3 regions of the Streptomyces sp. NPDC093111 genome follow, and region 3 is predicted to be linked to each of the others. Evidence: riboswitches for the same ligand, from Rfam matches in the RefSeq annotation. Region 3 holds a riboswitch; each other region holds the start of a gene.
The links. Region 3 has a riboswitch for cobalamin ahead of AB0Q96_RS27870 (ribonucleoside-diphosphate reductase subunit alpha). Riboswitches for the same ligand answer to the same signal wherever they lie in the genome.

Region 1: it holds a riboswitch for cobalamin, as region 3 does, so the genes downstream of both, cobN (cobaltochelatase subunit CobN) here and AB0Q96_RS27870 (ribonucleoside-diphosphate reductase subunit alpha) in region 3, are expected to answer to the same signal.
Region 2: it holds a riboswitch for cobalamin, as region 3 does, so the genes downstream of both, AB0Q96_RS05095 (cobalamin biosynthesis protein) here and AB0Q96_RS27870 (ribonucleoside-diphosphate reductase subunit alpha) in region 3, are expected to answer to the same signal.

What each region holds. Positions count from the first base shown of each region.
Region 1 is NZ_JBFBNW010000004.1:334,905-338,146, forward strand. Features, by position in the region: gene cobN (cobaltochelatase subunit CobN) at 1-1,376, opposite strand, end outside; cobalamin riboswitch at 1,417-1,551, opposite strand; gene AB0Q96_RS08610 (cobalamin biosynthesis protein CobG) at 1,885-3,129, shown strand; gene AB0Q96_RS08615 (precorrin-8X methylmutase) at 3,126-3,242, shown strand, end outside.
Region 2 is NZ_JBFBNW010000003.1:58,264-61,505, forward strand. Features, by position in the region: gene AB0Q96_RS05085 (inorganic phosphate transporter) at 1-1,079, shown strand, start outside; gene AB0Q96_RS05090 (hypothetical protein) at 1,096-1,317, shown strand; cobalamin riboswitch at 1,462-1,593, shown strand; gene AB0Q96_RS05095 (cobalamin biosynthesis protein) at 1,628-2,629, shown strand; gene AB0Q96_RS05100 (cobyric acid synthase) at 2,626-3,242, shown strand, end outside.
Region 3 is NZ_JBFBNW010000016.1:184,895-188,136, forward strand. Features, by position in the region: gene AB0Q96_RS27870 (ribonucleoside-diphosphate reductase subunit alpha) at 1-1,982, opposite strand, end outside; cobalamin riboswitch at 2,110-2,272, opposite strand; gene AB0Q96_RS27875 (GNAT family N-acetyltransferase) at 2,294-2,809, opposite strand; gene mctP (monocarboxylate uptake permease MctP) at 2,897-3,242, opposite strand, start outside.

The DNA of each region.
Region 1 (3,242 bases), on a different contig from region 3:
CGGGAGCGGTCCAGGAACATCTCGCCCGGCGCCGGACCCCAGTGCTCCTCGACCCGCTCGCGCAGCTCCGCCGGGAGCTCGGCGTACCAGCGCCGGTAGTCGGCGGCCGGGATGCGGACCGGGTTGCGGGCCAGCTGCTCCTCGGTGAGCCAGTCCTGGTCGTGGCCGCCGGCCTCGATCAGGGCGTAGATCAGCTCGTCGCCGTCGCCGGAGACCAGACCGGGGATGTCCTCGACCGGGCCGAAGTCGTAGCCCTCGGCGATCAGCCGGCGCAGCAGCGCCACGGCGGAGGCCGGGGTGTCCAGGCCGACCGCGTTGCCGATGCGGGAGTGCTTCGTCGGGTACGCGGAGAGGACGAGCGCCAGCCTCTTCTCGCCGTTCGCGATGTGCCGCAGGCGGGCGTGCCGGACGGCGATGCCGGCGACGCGGGCGGAGCGCTCGGCGTCCGCCACGTACGCGGGCAGCCCGTCCTCGTCGATCTCCTTGAAGGAGAACGGGACGGTGATGAGCCGGCCGTCGAACTCCGGGACGGCGACCTGGCTGGCCGCGTCCAGCGGCGACAGGCCCTCGTCGTTCTCCTCCCACGCGGCGCGCGAGCCCGTCAGGCACAGCGCCTGGAGGATCGGCACGTCCAGGGCGGCGAGCGCGCCCGCGTCCCAGGCCTCCTCGTCGCCGCCGGCCTGCGCCTCGGCCGGCTTGGTGCCGCCCGCCGCGAGGACCGTCGTGACGATCGCGTCGGCGCCGCGCAGCTCGTCGAGGAGCTCCGGCTCCGGGGCCCGCAGGGAGGCCACGTACAGGGCCTTCGCCCGGGCGCCCTTCTGCTCGATCGCGTCGCAGAGGGTGCCCACGAAGGCGGTGTTGCCGCTCATGTGGTGGGCGCGGTAGTAGAGCACGGCGACCGTGAGGGCGCCCTCGGGCGTGGCGCCCGGGATCCGCTCCAGGGGGCCCCAGGTCGGCGCGGGGGCCGGCGGCTCGAAGCCGTGGCCTGTCAGCAGCACCGTGTCGGAGAGGAAGCGGGCCAGCTGCCCGAGGTTGCCCGGGCCGCCGTGCGCCAGGTACGCGTGCGCCTCGGTGGCCACGCCGACCGGGACGGTCGAGGTCTCCATCAGCTGCGCGTCGGGGGCCTGTTCGCCGCTCAGCACCACCACGGGCTTCCCGGCGGCCAGGACCGTGTCCAGGCCCTCGTCCCAGGACCGCAGACCGCCGAGGAGACGGACGACGACGAGCTCGACGCCGTCGAGGAGCGCGGGGAGGTCGGCCAGCGGCAGCCGGGCCGGGTTGGCGTACCGGTACTCCACCGGGCCTTCCCCGGCGGCGGCGTTCGCCGCTCGGGCACTGAGCAGGTCGGTGTCGGAGTGCGACAGCAGCAGGAGCATGGCGAGCTCAGGCCCTTCCTCGGGGTTGTCCGCGCCCCGGGTGGTCGTATGGACGGCGGGAGTTCCTGACTCACCGCCCCGAAACCTCCGGACCGGCTCACAGTGGCGGGACCGCGCCGGATTCTCACCGGGCTTCCTCCCCGGGGTCCTGGGACCCCATGCCGCTTGCATCCTAGATCGTGAGCGGGCGCGGCGGGGGAGAGCCGGGGGGTCGGGCGGATCACACCTGGGGCGGGGGGCGGCGGGGGCGGCGGTCAGGAGCGGGTCGTGGCCCGGGTCATGGCGGGTTCGGGGCCGGGTCGTGGCGGGTTCGGGCCCGAGTCGTGGCGGGTTCGGGGCCGGGTCGTGGCGGGTTCGGGCCCGAGTCGTGGCCGGACCAGGCCCCGCCCGTGGCCGCCCAGGCCCCGCCCGTTGCCCGCCCAGGCCCCGCCCGAGGCGGCCCCCGGCCCCTCCCGTGGCCGGTTCGCGGCAGGTGGGAGGGGATCGTGCCGTGGGTATGCTCGCCGCCATGTCGGCCACCCCACGTACCTCGCCCGAACCGGGCGAACCTCTCATACGGGACCGCGGCGACGCCTGTCCGGGTGCGCTGCGACTGCACGCGGCGGACGACGGGCGGCTCGCCCGACTCCGGCTGCCCGGCGGGCGTTTGACGGAGTCTCAGGTCCTCGCGTTGGCCGAGGCGGCCGAGTCCCTCGGGGACGGTGGCGTCAGCATCACCTCGCGCGGCAACGCGGAGCTGCGCGGGCTCGGCGAGGGCTGCGGCGCCGAGCTGGCCGCGCTGCTCGACCGGGCCGGGCTGCTGCCCTCGCCGCGCCACGAACGGATCCGCAACATCGTCGTCTCGCCGGCCGCCGGCCTGGACGGACTCGGCGGCGCCGAGCCGCAGTTGTGGGCGCGTGAGCTGGACGCGCTGCTGTGCGCGGAGGCGTGGACGGCGGCGCTCTCGGGACGGTTCCTGTTCGTCCTGGACGACGGGCGGGGCGACGTCGCGGGGCTCGGCGGCGATGTGACCTTGCTCGCAGAAGGGCCCCCCGGCGGCGGGGAGGTCCGCGCCCAGGTGCGCCTCGGCCCGCAGGCCGTCCGGGTCGCCGCGGCCGACGCCCCGCGCGCCGCGCTCGCCGCCGCCGACGCGTTCCTGCGGGCCGCCGAGGCCGCCGGGACCGGCGCCTGGCGGGTGCGGGAGCTGCCCGAGGGGTGCGCGCCGGACCTGGCGGCGGCCCTGGCGCGCGCCGGGCTCGCCGCGGAGCCCGTCCCCCATCCCGTACCGCCGCTGCCCCAAGGGGACCCGCCCGCCCCGGGGCCGCTGGGCGACGACGCCCGGTACGTGCTCGCGCCGCTGGGCCGGCTGACCGCCGCGCAGTTGCGGGCGCTGCTGCCGGCCCGCGAGGTGCGGTTCACGCCCTGGCGCGGCGCGGTGGTCGTCGGGCCGCCCGGCGGGCTCGCCGAGCCGGCCGCGTACGGCCTGATCACCCGGCCCGACGCCCCCGGCACCGGCGTGAGCGCCTGCACCGGGCGGCCCGGCTGCGCCAAGTCCCTCGCCGACGTGCGGCGGGACGCGGCCCTCGCCCCGCACGGACGGCTGCCCGTCCACCTCTCGGGGTGCGCCCGCCGCTGCGGGCACCCGCACGGCGCCTGGGTCGACGTCCTCGCCACCGAGGACGGCGGCTATCTGGTCGACGGCGTCCCCACCCCCCGTACCTCCCTGTCCGAAGCGGTCGCGGCGGCCCGCGGCCCGGCGACCCCCACGAGATGAGCGAGAGCAACAGGATGTTCGAGTACGAGAAGGACGGCGCGGAGATCTACCGCCGCTCCTTTGCCACGATCCGCACCGAGGCGGACCTCGCGGGCCTGCCCGCCGACGTCGCC
Region 2 (3,242 bases), on a different contig from region 3:
CCGGCGGGATCATCAACGAAGAGGGCATTCGTACAGAAGTGATCTTCGCGGCGCTCGTCGGCGCCATCCTGTGGAACCTGCTGACCTGGCTGCTCGGTCTGCCGTCCAGCTCCTCCCACGCCCTGTTCGGCGGCCTGATCGGCGCCGCCGTGATGTCGGCGGGCTGGGGCGCGGTCAACGGCCCGACCATCGTCACCAAGGTCCTGATCCCCGCCGTCGCCGCGCCGATCGTCGCCGGTCTGGCCGCGATGGTCGCCACCCGCCTGACGTACCGCCTCGGCGCGAAGTCGAACACCGGGACGAAGGCCACCGCCAAGGGCTACCGGGCCGGCCAGATCGCCTCCGCCGGTCTCGTCTCGCTCGCCCACGGCACCAACGACGCCCAGAAGACGATGGGCATCATCACCCTCGCCCTGGTCACCGGCGGCGTCCTCGCCCCCGGCTCCAACCCCCCGATGTGGGTCATCGTCGCCGCGGGCATCGCGATCGCGCTCGGCACCTACCTCGGCGGCTGGCGCATCATCCGCACCATGGGCAAGGGCCTCACCGACCTCCAGCCGCAGCAGGGCTTCGCCGCCCAGACCAGCGCCGCCACGGTCATCCTGGCCTCCTCGCACCTGGGCTTCTCGCTCTCCACCACCCAGTCCTGCTCGGGTGCCGTGATGGGCGCCGGCCTCGGCCGCAAGGGCGGTGTCGTCCGCTGGTCGACCGCCACCCGGATGTTCGTCGCCTGGGGTCTGACCCTGCCCGCCGCGGCCCTGGTCGGCGCCGGCGCCGAGTTCCTCACCAAGCAGGGCCCCTGGGGCATCGGCGCCGTCGCGGTCCTCCTGGTCGCCGGCTCCGGGGTCATCTGGTCGCTCTCCCGCCGCAAGCCGGTCGACCACAACAACGTCACGGCCGACGACCTCGACGCCCCCGCCGAGCCCGCGGGCGTCGTGACCACCGCCATCGCGGCCGTCACCCCGCCGCCGGCGGCCGGCTCCGTCGCCGCCGTCACGGACACGGGCCTGAAGACCACCATCCCCACCCCGGGCCCCACGGACCCGGCCGCTCCCCCGGCCCCCGCCGCCGCGGTCTAAGGAACTGGAACCAAGCATGAAGATCGACTGGGCAGCCCTCGGCTCCGTCTTCGGAGTCAGCCTCGTGGCGACCGTCGCCCTGGTGGGCCTCTTCACCCTCGGTGTCATGGGCCTCTCCAAGCAGGAGGAGGCGGCCGCGAACGGCGGCTCCGCCGGCCTGGCCCGCACGGGCGCCTACGCCTGCTTCGCCCTGTGCGCGGCAGCCGTGGCCTACGGCATCTACCTGATCGTCATCTGACGCGCTCCACCGCGCGTCGTCCGAGGCGACGAGCACGAGGGCCGGGCGGTCCGCACCATCGGGTGCGGGCCGCCCGGCCCTCGTGTCTGTGGCGCTCCGCACAGTGACCCGACGCAGGTCAAGGGTGAGTTGACGGCTGTTCGCGCAGCGTGGTGGACTGCCGGGGCCATTACGGCGGCAGTAGAGGAAGTCCGGTGCGAATCCGGCGCGGTCCCGCCACTGTGACCGGCCCCCCGGGGCCGGGAGTCAGGAACTCTCGCCGCCGGTCACGTCGATCCAGGGCGCGGACCCTGAGTGAGGACAGAGCGCCATGCCCGGCCGCGGCCTCAGCCTTCCCGGTACCACCGGCGCCTCCGGCGTCACCCGTGCCACCACCGTCTTCGCGTACGGAGCGGCCGCCGGCCTCGCCGTCGACCTGCTCGCGGGCGACCCCCGCCGCGGCCATCCCGTCGCCGCCTTCGGCCGGGCCGCCGGCGCCGTCGAGAAGCGCCTGCTGCGCGACCACCGCGGCTGGGGCGCCCTGCACACCGCCGTCTGCGCCGGCTCCACCGTGGCCCTCGGCGCGCTGGCCGCCCGTACGGTACGGGGCAGCCGCACCGCCACCGTCGCCCTGACCGCCGCCTCCGTGTGGGCCGTCGTCGGCGGCACGACCCTGGGCCGCGAGGCCCGTGCGATCGGCGGGGCGCTCGCGGCCGGGGACCTGGAGGTCGCCCGGGAGCGCCTGCCGCACCTGTGCGGACGCGACCCGCACTCCCTGGACGGTCCCGCGATGGCCCGCGCGGTCGTCGAGTCGGTCGCCGAGAACACCTCCGACGCCGTCGTGGGCGCCCTGTTCTGGGGCGCCGTCGCGGGCGTGCCCGGCCTGGTCGGCTTCCGGGCGGTCAACACCCTGGACGCGATGGTCGGCCACAAGTCGCCGACGTACCGGCGCTTCGGCTGGGCCTCGGCCCGGCTCGACGACCTCGCCGGCTGGCCCGGCGCCCGGCTCACCGCCGTCCTCGCCACCGTCGCCGGCGGGAACCCGGGCGGCGCCGCCCGGGCCTGGCGCGCCGACGCGGCCCAGCACCCCAGCCCCAACGCGGGCCCCGTGGAGGCGTCCTTCGCGGGCGCGCTCGGCGTACGGCTCGGCGGGACGCTGGCGTACGGCGGGCGGATCGAGCACCGGCCCGTCCTCAACGGGGCGGGGCGGCCCGTCGAGGTCGCCGACATCGACCGGGCGGTACGCCTGTCCCGCCGGGTCACCGGACTGACCCTGGCCGCCTGCGTCGGCGGCCGGATGATCGCGAGCGCGCTGAAGCGGAGGAACGCATGAGGGGTGGGGGGCTGCTGGTCGCCGGCACCACGTCCGACGCGGGCAAGAGCGTCGTCACGGCCGGCATCTGCCGCTGGCTGGTCCGGCAGGGGATCAAGGTCGCGCCGTTCAAGGGGCAGAACATGTCCCTGAACTCCTTCGTGACCCGGGAGGGCGCCGAGATCGGCCGCGCCCAGGCCATGCAGGCGCAGGCCGCCCGCGTCGAGCCCACCGCGCTGATGAACCCGGTGCTCCTGAAGCCCGGCTCCGACCGCTCCAGCCAGGTCGTCCTCATGGGGAAGCCGGTCGGCGAGATGAGCGCCCGCGGCTACCACGGCGGACGGCAGGCGACGCTCTTCGAGCCCGTGATGGCGTGCCTGGAGGAACTGCGGGGCACGTATGACGCCGTGATCTGCGAGGGGGCGGGCAGCCCGGCCGAGATCAACCTGCGGCGCACGGACATCGTGAACATGGGCATCGCGCGGGCCGCGCGGCTGCCCGTCGTGGTCGTCGGCGACATCGACCGGGGCGGGGTGTTCGCCCAGTTCTTCGGGACGACGGCCCTGCTCGCCCCCGAGGACCAGGCGCTCGTCGCCGGGTACCTGGTGAACAAGTTCCGCGGCGACGTGACGCT
Region 3 (3,242 bases):
AGCGCCTCGCGGGTCTGCGCGTCCCACACGCCGAGCCGCTTCAGCTCGTCCACGAGGTACGAGTTGACCTGGAGGAACTCGCCGGACAGCGTCTCGCGCTTGAAGAGGTTGGAGACCTGCGGCTCGATGCACTCGTAGACGCCGGCGATCGAGGCGATCGTCGCGGTCGGCGCGATGGCGAGCAGGAGGCTGTTGCGCATGCCGACGGCGGCGATCCGCTCGCGCAGCGCGGCCCAGCGCTCCGGCCAGTTCAGCTCCACGTCGTAGTGGTCCGGGTGCAGGACGCCGCGGGCGGTGCGGGTCTTGTCCCAGGCGGGCAGCGGGCCGTTGCGCTCGGCGAGGTCGGCGGACGCCTCGTACGCGGCCAGCATGATCCGCTCGGCGATCCGGGTGGACAGCGCGCGGGCCTCGGCCGAGTCGAAGGGCAGCTTCAGCTGGAAGAAGACGTCCTGGAGGCCCATCGCGCCCAGGCCCACCGGACGCCAGCGGGCGTTGGAGCGCCCGGCCTGCTCGGTCGGGTAGAAGTTGATGTCGACGACCCGGTCGAGGAAGGTGACGGCGGTGCGCACGGTCTCGTCGAGCCGCGCCCAGTCGATCTCCCCGTTCCGCACGAAGGCGCCGAGGTTGACCGAACCGAGGTTGCAGACGGCCGTCTCGCCGTCGTCGGTGACCTCGATGATCTCGGTGCAGAGGTTCGAGGAGTGGACGACGGAGCCGGGCTCGGCGGTCTGGTTGGCGGTCCGGTTGGACGCGTCCTTGAAGGTCATCCAGCCGTTGCCGGTCTGCGCGAGGGTGCGCATCATCCGGCCGTACAGGTCACGGGCCGGCATGGACTTCTTGGCCAGGCCCGCGGCCTCCGCCGCCCGGTACGCGGCGTCGAACGCGTCGCCGTACAGGTCGACCAGCTCGGGCACGTCGGAGGGCGAGAACAGCGACCAGTCGGCGTCCGCGTTGACCCGGCGCATGAACTCGTCCGGGATCCAGTGCGCGAGGTTCAGGTTGTGCGTGCGGCGGGCGTCCTCGCCGGTGTTGTCGCGGAGCTCCAGGAACTCCTCGATGTCCGCGTGCCAGGTCTCCAGGTAGACCGCGGCGGCGCCCTTGCGGCGGCCGCCCTGGTTCACCGCGGCGACGGAGGCGTCCAGCGTCTTCAGGAACGGCACGATGCCGTTGGAGTGCCCGTTGGTGCCGCGGATCAGCGAACCGCGGGCGCGGATGCGGGAGTACGACAGGCCGATGCCGCCCGCGTGCTTCGACAGGCGCGCGACCTGGTGGTAGCGGTCGTAGATGGAGTCCAGCTCGTCCTGCGGGGAGTCCAGCAGGTAGCAGGAGGACATCTGCGGGTGGCGGGTGCCGGAGTTGAACAGGGTGGGGGAGGAGGGCAGGTAGTCGAGCCGGCTCATCAGCCCGTACAGCGCGGCCACCTCGTCGACGGCGCGCGCCGACTCGTCCTCGGCCAGACCGGACGCCACCCGCAGCATGAAGTGCTGCGGGGTCTCGACGACCTTGCGGGTGATCGGGTGCCGCAGCAGGTAGCGGGAGTACAGGGTGCGCAGGCCGAAGTAGCCGAAGCGGTCGTCGCCGGCCGGGTCGATCAGCGCGTCGAGGCGCGCGGTGTGCGCGGCGACGAACGCGGCCGTGCGGTCGGCGATCAGGCCCTCGCGGTGGCCGACGGCGACGGAGGCCGAGAAGGAGACGGCGCCCTGGCCGGCCGCCTCGTCGGCGATGGTGAGGGTGAGCAGCCGGGCGGCGAGCCGGGAGTACGCCGGGTCCTCGGCGATGAGTCCGGCGGCGGCCTCGGTGGCCAGCTCGCGCAGCTCCGCCTCGTCCGCGCCGGCGCTGCGGCCGCGCAGGGCGGCGGCGGCGACCTTGCCGGGGTCGGTGTCCGGGAGGTCGGCGGTGAGATCGGTCAGGACCCGCAGCAGCACGGTGCCGGGGCCGTCGGTCTCGATCGCTGCGGCCGGATCGGCGGGCGCGATGGTCACGTGGGGGCTCTCCCTCGCTCGGCGCGGAGCCAGGACGGGAGGCGGGAACGGGCGGCCGTACGCACGGCGGCGCCGCGTCCACCGGCCCACTCCGCGAGGCCCGGACGTCTGTGGCACCCGGAACGGACGGACCGGGCACGCTGTCGGCAGGTCTTCGGACTCACCCTGGGCGCGAAAGCGCGCAAAACACACCGTTGCGGGACAGTTCCGGATTTCCACCGGATTCCCCTGCGGCGACAGCGAGGACGAGCATACATGTGGGGGGCGCCGCTCACGGCACCCCCCACATGTTGTGTCGGCCGGAGCCGGGCTCAGAGCTCCAGAACGTAGGTGAAGAGCGTGAAGTCCAGCCCCGGGACGGGCTTCCAGTCCCGTTCGGGGGAGCGGACGAAGCCCAGTCGCTCATAGATGCGGTGGGCGGTGGCCATCGTCCGCTGGGTGGACAGCACGATCCGCGCGCACCCCTCGACGGCCCGCGCCCGGTCCACGCAGGCCCGCACGAGGGCCTCCCCGACGCCCCGGCCGCGCGCCGCGTGTGCGACCGCCAGCATGCGGAACTCGGCCTCGCCCTCCCGGGCGATGTCGGCCCACTCCCGGCCGCCGGCGGTGAAGGTCACCCCGCCGAGGACCGCGCCGGTCGCGTCCGTGGTGTCGACCGCCACGAGCACCTCGGCCTCGGCGTCCCGCCGGGCCACGTCCCGCAGCAGCCCCAGATACGCGTCGTCCTCGCCGAAGGTGAGGAACCCGTCGTCGAGATAGGCCCGCGCGGTGATCTCGCCGAGGGCCGCGTACTCCTCGGGCCGTACCGCCCTGATCGTGAAGTCCATGCCCGGCAGTCTGCCCCCGGCACGGCTCCGCCCGCCCCCGGATATCCGGAGGCGGGCGGGAGGCGGTGGAGCGGACGGCCGCGGGGCTCAGTGCCCGGCGGTGCCGACCTTCGGCAGCTCGGTGGCGACACCCGCGTCACCGGCGTCCGCCGTGTAGTCCCCGGGCGAGGTCTCGTCGACGCCGTCGGGCGCCTTGAGCGCCTTCAGGACGACGGTGAGGACCACGGTGACGACCAGGTTGAGCACGAAGGCGGTGAGGCCGATGTAGCCGATCTCGCCGATGCCGGGGATCTCGGCCGAGGAGCCGCCGAAGTGCTTCTGGGTGGGGCTGGCCACGCCGTACGCGGCGGCGGTGCCGTAGACCATGCCGACGGCCCAGCCGGCGAGCAGCGCCCAGCGGTGGAACCAGCGGGTGAACAGGCCGCCGACGAGG